DNA from 3 places in the Rossellomorea sp. FM04394 genome. Region 2 is predicted to be linked to each of the others. Evidence: riboswitches for the same ligand, from Rfam matches in the RefSeq annotation. Region 2 holds a riboswitch; each other region holds the start of a gene.
The links. A riboswitch is a leader RNA that binds a small molecule or an ion and turns the genes downstream of it on or off. The one in region 2 is predicted to bind S-adenosylmethionine.
Positions count from the first base shown of each region.

Region 1: it holds a riboswitch for S-adenosylmethionine, as region 2 does, so the genes downstream of both, metE (5-methyltetrahydropteroyltriglutamate--homocysteine S-methyltransferase) here and ACCB35_RS19430 (O-acetylhomoserine aminocarboxypropyltransferase/cysteine synthase family protein) in region 2, are expected to answer to the same signal.
Region 3: it holds a riboswitch for S-adenosylmethionine, as region 2 does, so the genes downstream of both, mtnK (S-methyl-5-thioribose kinase) here and ACCB35_RS19430 (O-acetylhomoserine aminocarboxypropyltransferase/cysteine synthase family protein) in region 2, are expected to answer to the same signal.

Region 1 is NZ_CP168654.1:3,484,402-3,488,550, forward strand. Features, by position in the region: gene ACCB35_RS17525 (hypothetical protein) at 1-66, opposite strand, end outside; gene metE (5-methyltetrahydropteroyltriglutamate--homocysteine S-methyltransferase) at 186-2,486, opposite strand; cobalamin riboswitch at 2,639-2,824, opposite strand; SAM riboswitch class I at 2,894-3,004, opposite strand; gene ACCB35_RS17535 (hypothetical protein) at 3,100-3,297, opposite strand; partial or broken gene thiC (phosphomethylpyrimidine synthase ThiC) at 3,275-4,149, opposite strand, start outside.
Region 2 is NZ_CP168654.1:3,859,662-3,863,810, forward strand. Features, by position in the region: gene ACCB35_RS19425 (homoserine O-acetyltransferase) at 1-449, opposite strand, end outside; gene ACCB35_RS19430 (O-acetylhomoserine aminocarboxypropyltransferase/cysteine synthase family protein) at 858-2,153, opposite strand; SAM riboswitch class I at 2,512-2,629, opposite strand; gene ACCB35_RS19435 (PLP-dependent aspartate aminotransferase family protein) at 2,724-3,863, opposite strand; gene ACCB35_RS19440 (DUF302 domain-containing protein) at 3,990-4,149, opposite strand, start outside.
Region 3 is NZ_CP168654.1:1,632,315-1,636,463, forward strand. Features, by position in the region: gene mtnA (S-methyl-5-thioribose-1-phosphate isomerase) at 1-630, opposite strand, end outside; gene mtnK (S-methyl-5-thioribose kinase) at 649-1,830, opposite strand; SAM riboswitch class I at 1,949-2,105, opposite strand; gene ACCB35_RS08195 (carbon-nitrogen family hydrolase) at 2,207-2,989, opposite strand; gene ACCB35_RS08200 (pyridoxal phosphate-dependent aminotransferase) at 3,111-4,149, shown strand, end outside.

The DNA.
Region 1 (4,149 bases), 380 kb from region 2:
GATGGTACGATTTGGGTGAAGTTCATTAAATACTTGAATGATTCTTCCTATGGCTATGTATGACATTTTCTATTCTCTCCTTATGAACAGGACGCAATCCCTTTCAACTGCGCCCTGCGTCTTAAAAATGTGGATCAAAGGAAGGTACAGCTACACGCGACCTATATCTCTTCGTTCCCCGTCAATTATCTTTCCTTTTTAAGCAACACCTCTTCACGCACTTGATCCGCAGCTTCCACCATGGTCTTAAGCGCTAAAACTGTCTCATCGATCCCACGTGTTTTCAAACCACAATCCGGGTTGACCCAGAATAATTCGGGATCCAGCACTTCTAGAGCCCGATGTATATTACGGATTAATTCTTCACGCTTCGGCACCCGGGGACTGTGAATATCATATACCCCAAGACCTATACCTTTGTCATACGTATGATCTTCAAAAACATGGATCAATTCCCCATGACTTCTTGATGTTTCAATTGAGATGACATCAGCATCCAAATCACTGATGGCATCTATAATATCTTCAAAATCCGAATAGCACATATGGGTATGGACCTGGGTTTGGTTCTGTACAGATGAAGTGGCCAATCTGAAAGCATAAACGGCAGCCTTTAGATATTCCTCCCAATTCTCACTCTTTAAAGGGAGTCCTTCTCTAAGTGCCGGCTCATCGACTTGTATCATCCGAATCCCATTGGCTTCTAATTCCTCTATCTCTTTTTGGAGAGAAAGTGCGATTTGATTCGCTACTTCATATCGTGATACATCATTCCGAACAAATGACCAATTTAGAATCGTGATCGGGCCCGTTAACATCCCTTTAACCGGTTTATCGGTTAATGATTGAGCATATATGGTTTCTTTAACCGTCATCGGTTCTTTGAAATTCACATCACCATATATGAGTGGCGGCTTCACACATCTGGAACCGTATGATTGTACCCATCCAAACTTCGTAAATTGAAAACCTTCTAATTTCTCACCAAAGAATTCAACCATATCCGTCCGTTCGAATTCACCATGTACAAATACATCAAGGCCGATTTCTTCCTGAATTATAATCCAGCGTTTTATTTCCGCATGAATATATTGTTGATACTCCCCATCAGAGAGCTCGCCTTTCCTCCACTTCAACCTCTGCCTTCTTACTTCCTGGGTTTGAGGAAAACTGCCGATTGTAGTGGTAGGTAGAAAAGGTAATGAAAAGTACTTCGCCTGTTCCAGCTTACGAACATGGAAAGGAACCTTTCTACCGACATTATTTTGGTGCAATTCTTCAACATTTTCCTGCACCTCCCTATTATTACGCAGCGGTGATTCGTTTAAATTCTTAATCGCCGTTACACTTTGAACGATCTCATCTTCTATTGTATCAGCTCCGTCACGAATCCCCTTTGTTAAAATTGTGATTTCATGTAATTTTTCATCAGCAAATGATAGAGCGTCAATGAGGGGACTGCCAAGTGTTTCTTCATTCTGCAAGGTTACTGGTACATGTAGTAAACTGCAGGATGGTTGAATGATTAAGCGATCACTCGGAACATACCCTGCAATGAACGATAGAAGCGTATGGGTATCAGTAAGACGACTTCTCCAAATATTCCTTCCATCGAGAATTCCGGCAGCCAAGATTTTATCCTTAGGAAAACCAAATCTTTTCAGCGCCGCCAAATTCTCACCACGATCATGCACAAAATCTATCCCTATGCCATCTACCGGGAGTGCTAACACCCGCTGGTACCTTTCCAAACTATCATAATAGGTTTGCAGGATGATCTTTAACCCGGGGCAGGATTCTTTAAGCGTTTGATAGACTTCTTTGAATTGATCCATCTCTTCATCCCCGATGGAAGTGCACAAGATCGGTTCATCCATTTGTACCCACTCTACACCCTCTTCCTGTAATTCACGCAATACTTCAGCATAAAGAGGGACAAATTGATCAACAAGAGTTTTATAATCACCGGTTTCATACCCTTTGGACAATTTCACAAAAGTGAAAGGACCTAAGATAACCGGTTTACCTTTTATACCCAGTTTCTCTTTTGCCTCTCTATAAAAATGCAGGGGACGATTTTCCACTAACTGTGGTGCGATCCCATCAAGTTCAGGCACGAGATAGTGATAGTTGGTATTAAACCATTTTGTCATTTCTAATGCCACCGCGTCCTTCGCGCCTCTAGCCATATCAAAATACGTTTCAAGAGAGACCTTCCCCCCACTATAATGAAACCTCTCGGGAACCAAGCCGAACATGACGGCTGTATCAAGCACATGATCATATAAGCTGAAATCTCCAACCGGAACTAAATCAATCCCCTGATCCGATTGCTTCTTCAAGTGGTTGACTCGTATTTCCTCCATTTGTTCTAAGAAGGAATCCTTTTCTATCTTCCCTGCCCAAAATTGTTCCAGCGTCTTTTTCCATTCACGCTTTTCACCGATCCTTGGATATCCTAAATTCGAACTGATCACCTTACTCATTCAATCCTCACTCCTTATACTTGAGATGGTTGTCATCAACAAAAAAATCTCTCTTTCAAATGAAAGAGAGATTCATACGTATCACTAACTAGAGTTGAGACATTCTTGTATTCTCAACACGTATTCCTCACCCCTCTCTATATCCACGTAGAGCATAAGCGCATACAACAGGCAGGTCTCCTGACTTAGGTTCACAGCTTCTTATCCCTTCCCATTTCAATAGAAATAGTGGTTGAATGATAAGTCGCTCCCCATTACAGTGGCGGGACCGTGCCGGATTTTCACCGGTCTTCCCTTTTAGCTGAGGATGGCTCAGCACCTATTGCATTTATCTATTTAATTTTTCTTTCATAAAAACGAAAAGCCCTCTCTTGCGATAGAGAGGGCTTCATGTTTATTAGAATCCTCTCTTATTTTCCAAAGCAAAGTGCTTTGCAGGAATTAGCACCTTTTCAACACATCGGTTGAATGGTTGCCGGGTTTCACAGGGCCAGTCCCTCCACCACTCTCAATAAGAGTTACACATATATATTTACTATTCCGAAATTTGTAATAATCGTAGCATGGTACATATACGCTGTCAAAAGAAATTTAATCAATAGCTTACACGTTTCTAATAATAGGTACTTTCTACATAGTGACATTTGATACAAGACCTTGTTACATCCGTTTCATAGAAGACATGCCTGCAGTTTTCCTGAATGCTCTTCACTTCTTTTTCGAGTTGGATGACTCTCTGATTGAGCTTTACGATTTCATTCTTCAATTTCAGTACATGACAAGGAGGTTTATCGGTAGATGTTTGATCCATTTTCCACAAACTCCTTCGATTTTTCTTTCAATCCTTTTTCTATTTCCTTATGAACATCATTCATGCTAGTCTTCTTTATTCCCCTTATGTCATGTGATATTCTCATTGAACAAAATTTCGGGCCACACATTGAACAAAAATGGGCCGTTTTTGCCCCTTCTGCAGGAAGTGTTTCATCATGGTACTCCCTTGCACGTTCCGGGTCCAGGGATAAATTAAATTGGTCATTCCACCTAAATTCAAATCGAGCCTTAGAAACGGCATTATCTCTGACTTGTGCCCCTGGATGGCCTTTCGCCAAATCCGCTGCATGTGCTGCTATTTTATAAGCAATGACACCCTCTCGCACATCATCTTTATTCGGTAATCCCAGATGCTCTTTCGGTGTTACATAGCATAGCATAGCTGTTCCAAACCAACCGATCATGGCAGCCCCTATGGCAGAAGTAATGTGATCATACCCCGGTGCAATATCTGTCGTTAATGGCCCCAAGGTATAAAAGGGAGCTTCATGACAGATTTCCATCTGCTTATCCACATTCTCTTTAATCATATGCATCGGTACATGACCAGGGCCTTCAATCATGACCTGTACATCATGCTTCCAAGCAATTTTGGTTAGCTCGCCTAATGTTTCAAGCTCGGGAAACTGTGCTTCATCATTCGCATCAGCAATTGATCCTGGCCTTAAACCATCTCCTAAGGAAACGGAGATATCATAGGCTTTTAAAATCTTACATATATCTTCAAAATGTGAATAAAGAAAGTTCTCTTTATGATGGGCAAGACACCATTGCGCCATAATTGAACCTCCACGGGAAACAATCCCTGTTGTACGATCAGCCGTCAGAT
Region 2 (4,149 bases):
AAGGCCTGCATCCCTCCCAGTGAGCCTCCGATGACTGCCTCGATGTGGTCGATTGTAAGTTGTTGGAGTGCTTCATATTGGGCATGGACCATGTCCCTTATCGTAATACCCGGGAAGTCCGGACCGTAACGCTCTCCGGTATGATGATTGGTTGACGCGGGTCCCGTACTTCCTTCACATCCTCCTAAAACATTAAAGGCAATCACATTAAAATGTTCGGTATCAATATACGATCCCGGACCAATAAGCCCATCCCACCAGCCGCGGTCTTCACTCGTCCCCTTTACGATATGGGTACCGGTGAGGGCATGGCAAACCAGGATGGTCGGGCCGTCTTTGTTTCCTGTTCGTTCATACGTAAGATCAACATTTGTCAACGTGGTGCCTGACTCTAATGTTAGGGATGGGATGGTAATGGAGCTTACTTCATATGTGGATGGCTTCTCCATTCCTCCACCTCCTTTTTTTGGTGTTGTGGCGGGGGTGATCAGGATTTTACTCCGGATTTCCCCCGCGTGTAAAACAGTTGATTTCGGTCTGTTTTTGGATATGGCGCTCAACCGCAAAAATTGAAAATTCGCCGTTAAGTCTCTCGCAAAGAATTCAGATTTTCATTCGAGGGGACAGCTAGCAGCCTGTTCGCTGATAAAATCCTGATTTCGCTGATATATTGCGGATTTCGCTGATAAATGGTCCGATTTCGCTGATATATTTGAAATTTCGCTGATAAAATCAGATTTTCTCTGATAACTCCCTTTCATAAACCCCGAATGCCCTAAAAATAGTATATAAATCCCCTTTTTCACCCTGTAAAGTGATTTCAATTACGATTTTAGGGTTTAATTCTCCCGTTTCAATCATACCCTTGATGTTTCCAACGCCACTTCAATGGCATGATCCAAATCCTCAATCAAGTCTTTCGCAGACTCTAATCCAACAGAAAGTCTCACCAGATCCTCGGTTACACCTGTCGCACGAATTTCCTGTTCGTTTAATTGCTGATGGGTCGTGGATGCCGGATGGATAATCAATGATTTGGCATCTCCCACGTTGGCAACGTGAGACCAAAGGGAGATATTATCGACTACTTTCCGTCCAGAATCCCTGCCGCCTTTTATACCAAAGACGACTATGGATCCCGCTCCATTTTTCAAGTATTTTTGAGCAAGTTTATGAGACGGATGCTGAGGCAATCCTGGATAGGATACCCACGCAACACCATTGTGCTGATCTAAATGCTCCGCAATCTTCAAGGCATTCTCTGTGTGACGTTCGATGCGAAGATGCAGCGTTTCCAATCCCTGCAGCAATAGGAATGCGTTTTGTGGACTTAAGCAAGCTCCCAGGTCACGGAGCAGCTGCACCCTTAATTTCGTAATGAAGGCTGCCGGTCCCACATCCTGTGCGTAGCGCAGTCCATTATAGCTCCGGTCCTCTTCCGTGAAGCCCGGGAACTTTTCATGATTCCAATCAAACTTCCCACCGTCAATGACGACTCCCCCTATTGCCGTACCGTGACCGCCAATCCATTTTGTTGCAGAGTGAATGACGATATCCGCTCCCCACTCGATCGGCTTACATACATATGGAGTGGCGAATGTGTTATCGATGATCAACGGAATATGATGGTCATGAGCCACTTTTGCCACTGCTTCAATATCGAGGACGTGAAGACTCGGATTACCGATGGTTTCAGCGAATACCGCTTTTGTTTTGGGAGTGATCGCTTTTCTGAAGTTTTCCGGGTCATCGGGATTTACAAAATGGACCTTGATTCCATATTTCGGTAGAGTCGTAGAGAATAAATTATACGTTCCACCGTAGAGATTGGTAGCCGCTACAATTTCATCACCTGCTCCGGCGATATTTAAGATTGATAGAGAGATCGCGGCCATCCCGGATGAAACACCCAGTGCTCCGATTCCCCCTTCTAGAAGTGCCAGGCGTTTTTCCAATACGTCTACTGTCGGGTTCATGATGCGGGTATATATGTTTCCCGGTTCTTCAAGGGCAAATAATTTTGCCGCATGATCACTGTTATCGAAAACGTAGGATGTTGTTTGATAAATGGGAACTGCCCTTGAACCTGTGGATGGGTCGGGCTCCTGGCCACCGTGAAGCAGTAGTGTGTCGAAATCGAATGATTTTGTCATAGAGAATTCCTCCTGAAATGGTTTTTAATTTTGGATTTTGCGTTTTGCGTTTGGATGTTTTAGACGTTTGCCTGTTGATGTTTGTTGGATTTTTGACTGTTGAATTTTAGTGTTAATTTGACTGTTGAATTTGGAATGATATTGGACTGTTAAAATAATGCGTTTATTTGACTGTTGAATTTCCGACTTATTTTAACTGTTAAATATCGACCCATTTTCTCCTGTTGAATTACGGCTAAAATTCTCCTGTTGAAATCAGAGACTCAAAAATCGAAGTAGTATGTTTCCTTAAGAAGATAGAAGAGGAAAAAATAAAAACCCTCTTCCTAAGAAGAGGGTCTAATTTAATAGGGTCCTCCTCTTATCTTTCAGGCAGATCGCCTGCAGGAATTAGCACCTTTTCATGCAGCTTGAAAGCGTACATGAAGGTTGCCGGGTTTCATCGGGCCTAGTCCCTCCACCTCTCTGGATAAGAGCATATAGTTGTCAATGTGAAAATTCTTGCGTTGAGATGAATTATAAGGGGTAACCGACCTCAACGTCAAGGTATTTTTAGAATTTTTACATTATTTAATTTTTAACCGAAGCTGCAATCGCTTCGTTGAATTGCACGACGATGTCTTCCCCATCCTCAATACCTAACGATATGCGCACGACATGTGTGTTTATGCCCAGTTTTTCCTGAGCTTCCTTCGGTAAGGCGCGATGGGACGTTCCTAACGGATAGGAAACCGTTGTCTCCACCCCGGCCAGGGACGGGATGATCTTGATCCATCCAAGTGACTTGAAGAATGAGCTGATATCACATGTTTTGGATAGCTCGATGGTTACTATGGCGCCATTTCCCTTATCGGATAAATCTCTTGGATAATAGACTTCCTTCACATATTCATTTGCTCGAAGGTCCGCCGCCAGAACTTCGGCATTCCTTGCTTGAGTCCCCATCCGAAGAGCCAATGTTTTTGCTCCGCGGCATGTCAGCCAGGCTTCAAATGGACTCAAGTTCGAACCGATGTTGACGACTTTTTCCCTCGCTTTTTGAACGAGCTCTTCTTTTCCGACGACGACCCCTGCTGTGATATCACTGTGTCCTCCGATATACTTCGTGGCACTGTGGGCGACCAGGTCCACTCCTTCTAAGAAAGGCTGGCGCAGGAACGGTGTGGCAAATGTGTTATCGATCATGGTTTTCAGGTTGTGTTTTTCAGCGAATCCGACCATTTTCGGAATATCTTCCACTCGCATGAACGGGTTTGTGACGGTCTCACTGTAGAGGAGTTTGGTTTGTGGAGTAATGGCTTCCTCTAATTCTCCCACACTTGTAAAATCAACGAATGAAGTAGAAATACCGAATGATTTCAGCTCTTCTTTCAGCATATGGAACGTACCTCCATATAAATCCTCAGCGGCAATGATGTGATCGCCTGATTTCACAACTGCGAGGATTCCCACAAGGATTGCCGATAACCCAGAAGAAGTTGCAACACCTGCCGGGGCCCCCTCCAGGTCTGCCACCATCTTACCAAGCTCGTCCGTATTTGGATTTCCCGTTCTTGTGTAGAGATAAGGAGACTTTCCTTCATAGAAACCTTCCAGCTCCTCTAAAGAGGCAAAAGAAAAAGCAGAGGTCTGATAAATCGGAGTCGTCTTACTGCGGATTTCCTCCGTTCCTTTTAACTGGTTGTGTACGACCTTGGTTGTGAATTTCATCTCTCTTTCATCCTTCCTGAATCATTGTATTTTTAAAAGTGTATCATATTCAGAAGATTGTGAGGAGTAAGACGTATTGGAGGGCATAGAAAAACACCTGCCAAATTGCAACAGGTGCTCTACATTTTATTGAACGTTATCTAAACATCCGATCAAGCGATTTTCAATATCCAATGCCAGGTTCTTCAGTTCATCGTTATCCACCATTTCGATCAGCTTGCTTGGTTTTGCCATACCGATCTTGGTGGTCCCGCCTTCTGTGTATACCGTTACTTTGCAAGGGAGG
Region 3 (4,149 bases), 2.2 Mb from region 2:
TTGTTGTAATTCCCAAGCAGTCAGTCGTGCTCCTTGAAGTACGGGCCGTGTTTCACATGCGTAAACCTGGAACGCTTTTCCTTTTTCCCTTCCTAAATGAAATGGGGCTAATGCCGTTCCATACTTACTCGTTGCAATGGAACCGGCGTTACAAATGGTCATCACGATTTGTTTGTCCTTCAATACACTTAATCCATATTCTCCTATTAAACGACATACTGCCTCGTCTTCTGCATGAAGTTGGACTGCAGCATGAAGTAAATTGGTTTTGGCTTCATTAACCGAAGATATATGCTCTAGTACATTTTCTAAGCGATTTAAAGCCCAAACCAAGTTGACCGCTGTAGGACGTGAACCGGCGAGATATTTCTTGTCTCGTTGAAAGAGGTCCATAAATTCTGCTAAGTCATTCGTTTCATATTGACGGGCTGCATGGGCTAATCCGTAAGCAGCTGTAATGCCAATGGCGGGAGCACCTCTCACTTTTAGCGTAATAATTGCATCGTAATATTCTTCAATGTTCGTCAGTTTGATGTATTCCACTGTGTTAGGCAATTTTTGTTGATTTAGAATCAGTAAATAATCTTCATGCCACTCCAGTGAAGTTGGAATTGTAAGTGTTTGTGTCATGATAATCTCCTTTATTCATTAGGAATGAGACTGTATTAAGGATATGAGTTCCTCGATGGAATAAATCTGTTTACGTTTCACGATCAGTTCTTTCCCTAGGGCTAAGCAAGCACGTTTGGCCTGTATTCTTTGTTCTTTATCAGCGATGATTTCCAAGTCTTCAACATGAGCAAGACCTATTGTTCTTCTGATACATTCACAGCCTGCAAAACCGATGCTGTCTTGAAAGCTTTTCTCCAATACATATTCAAGGTAGCCATTTACCTTCGTGTAGGCATCGCCACTTACTTTCCAATGGTTGGAAAATGTAGTGGAGAAGACGTTCCAGGTTTTCTGGATGTGATAGAGAATCGTTTCTTTCTCTTCAGGGTTTGAAATCACCTGGAAAATAAGGTTTGCGATGAATTGCCCAATATCAAAGCCTATCGGTCCATAAAAGGCGAACTCGGGATCGATCACTTTTGTCTGATACTGATCGACAAAGATGCTTCCAGTATGAAGGTCTCCATGCAGCAAGGCTTCTCCTTCAGTTAGAAAGCTCTTTTTCAATTTGGCCACTTCAAGTTTTAAAGTGAAATCATCCCATAACTGCTGAACATCCTCAGATAATTCTTCCTCAAATTCATTGGTTTCACTGTTGAAAAAAGGATCCGTGAATACAAGGTCTTCAGTGATTTTGCACAGCTCTGGATTTGAAAATTCTTTCACATATTCCTTTTTCTTGAAAGGATGAAGGGCATAATCGGATGTGTAATACAGTGTATTGGCTAAAAAAGTTCCAATGTCTTGGGAGAGCTGTGGATACTTTTCCCCTTTGATAAGACCTGTTCGGGCAATCGTCAGTGCACTTAAATCCTCCATTACCGTAATCGCAAGTGCAGGGTCTGAGTAGTACACTTCAGGAACCAGATCTCCCACAAATGATTGTTGAAGCTTTAGAGCACCCGCTTCGATTCTTGCCCGTTCGATTGTCAATGGCCAGCTTTCCCCTACAACCTTTGCATAAGGAAGTGCTTGCTTTATGATGATTCCTTTACCTGTCTCACTCTCCACTACATGAAATACCAAGTTTAGGTTACCGTCTCCAATTTCTTTACACGTCAAGAGAGTTCCGTCTTCAAAAATTCTTAACCGAATGGCCAGCACAATTGCTGACTGTTCAGTAAGTGGTTGATACGCATTAAGTTTTGTAATTGCCATTTTTATTCCTCCTTTTAGTACACCCCTTATTTAAAGACGGTGTTATGGAGGCTTTTCCGTGGCATAAGAAAAGCCTCTTTCCATGTTCGAAAGAGGCTTGAAGAATCATCTTCGTCGCCTCTTATCTCTCAGAAAGAATATCTTTCTGTTGGAATTAGCACCGTGCCTTACTGGATTAGTCAATCCGGCGCATACTGCGCCCCGCTTTAATGCGGTATTATGGTCGGTTGCTGGGCTTCATAGGGCCAAATCCCTCAGCCAGCTCTTGATAAGAGTTGCGTACGCTATTTAATTAAACTTTCAGAATGTTTCATTTGAATTGAATGGTACCATTTAAGTATTTTCCATGTCAACGTTTTTTTGGAAAATAACCTTTCTAATAAAAATCCGGTCTTCGGTCCTGGAATATCGGAATCTGCTTTCTGACTCTTTCTACTTCATGTAAATCGATTTCAGCTGAAACCAATTCTTCCGTTTGAGATCCCTTTGAAAGAATCTCTCCCCATGGATCAATGATGAGGGAACAACCGCCAAATTCATTGTTCGGGTCACTGCCTACACGGTTGCAGGCGATGACGTAGCACTGATTTTCAATCGCCCGTGCCCTTAAGAGGGTCTGCCAGTGATCAATCCGTGCTGCTGGCCACTGTGCTACGACAAAAACGACCTTGGCTCCCATTAGTACATGTTTTCTGAACCATTCCGGAAAGCGGATGTCGTAACAAATCAATCCTGCCATTTCTGTTTCTTGAAGGGTAAACATGCCATCCTCTTGTCCGGGAAGTAAATAATGATGTTCATCCATTAGCTTGAAAAGGTGAAGCTTTGAATACTGTTTCACCAACCGGCCATTGGAATCAACTACTAAAAGTGTATTGCTTACACCATTCTGTGTTTTGTTTGCTACAGAACCACCTACAATCTGAATGGAATTTCTTTTGGACAGGGCGGTCAGGAAAGAAGATGAATCATTTGCTCCGTTATCAGCGATGTCATCCATTCTTGTAAGATCATATCCAGTCGTCCAAAGCTCAGGCAGTACAACTGTATCACAGCCGTCTTCACTTGCTTTTTTAACCCATTTCTCGACTCTTTTCTTGTTTTCTAAAGGATTTCCGAACACAATATCCATTTGTGCGATACCTATCTTTTGAATCATTTCTTTCACCTCATTGTGGCCTTTTGGAATTTATTGCTTTACATTCTTTATTTTCCGTTATATCATTTGTGACTAGAATTTGAAAGTAATAAATTTTCAAAAAAATGTAGTGGGTGAGTGTATGAAGACTTATAGTAAGGCAAAACGTTTAGATTTATTACCTGAACAATTTTTCGCATCCCTTGCAGGGAAAGTGAATGCTGTTGTGAAAGAGGGACATGATGTCATTAATTTAGGGCAGGGAAATCCGGATCAGCCGACTCCTCCTCATATTGTGGAAAAACTGACAGAAGCAGCTGCTACACCTTCCAATCATAAATATCCCCCATTTCGTGGGTTATCGTCATTTAAAGAGGCGATTGCCGCTTTCTACCTCCGTGAATACAGTGTAGGTTTGGATCCGGAAACAGAGGTAGCTGTGCTGTTTGGAGGAAAGGCAGGATTAGTTGAAATTCCTCAATGTTTATTGAACCCTGGTGATGGTGTATTAGTGCCTGATCCCGGTTATCCTGATTATTTATCCGGGGTTGCATTAGCAGAAGCCCGCATGATTAAAATGCCTCTCCGTGAGGAAAATGGATTTCTACCTGATTATCAAGAACTGTCCGGTGAAAAGTTATATAATGCAAAGCTAATGTTTCTTAACTACCCCAATAATCCAACTGGTGCGATCGCCACAAAATCATTCTTTGAAGAAACAGTGGAACTTGCCGATCAGCATGATATTTGTGTTGTGCATGACTTTGCCTATGGAGCGATTGGATTTGATGGACAGAAACCTATTAGCTTCTTGGAAACAGAAGGAGCTAAGGATGTCGGTATTGAAATCTATACTCTATCGAAAACATATAATATGGCTGGCTGGAGAGTCGGGTTTGCAGTTGGGAATAAAAGTGTCATAGAAGCGATCAACGTCCTTCAAGATCACCTTTATGTGAGCTTGTTCGGTGCCATTCAAGAAGCGGCTACCACAGCCCTCTTAAGCTCGCAGGAATGCGTGAATGCATTGGTTTCAACATATGAAGAAAGAAGAAAACTATTAATCTCCGGGCTTCAGGGAATAGGGTGGGATGTAAAGGCTCCACAAGGTTCCTTCTTCGCCTGGTTAAAGGTACCTGAAGGATTTACATCTGTAGAGTTCTCAAACTATTTACTTGAAA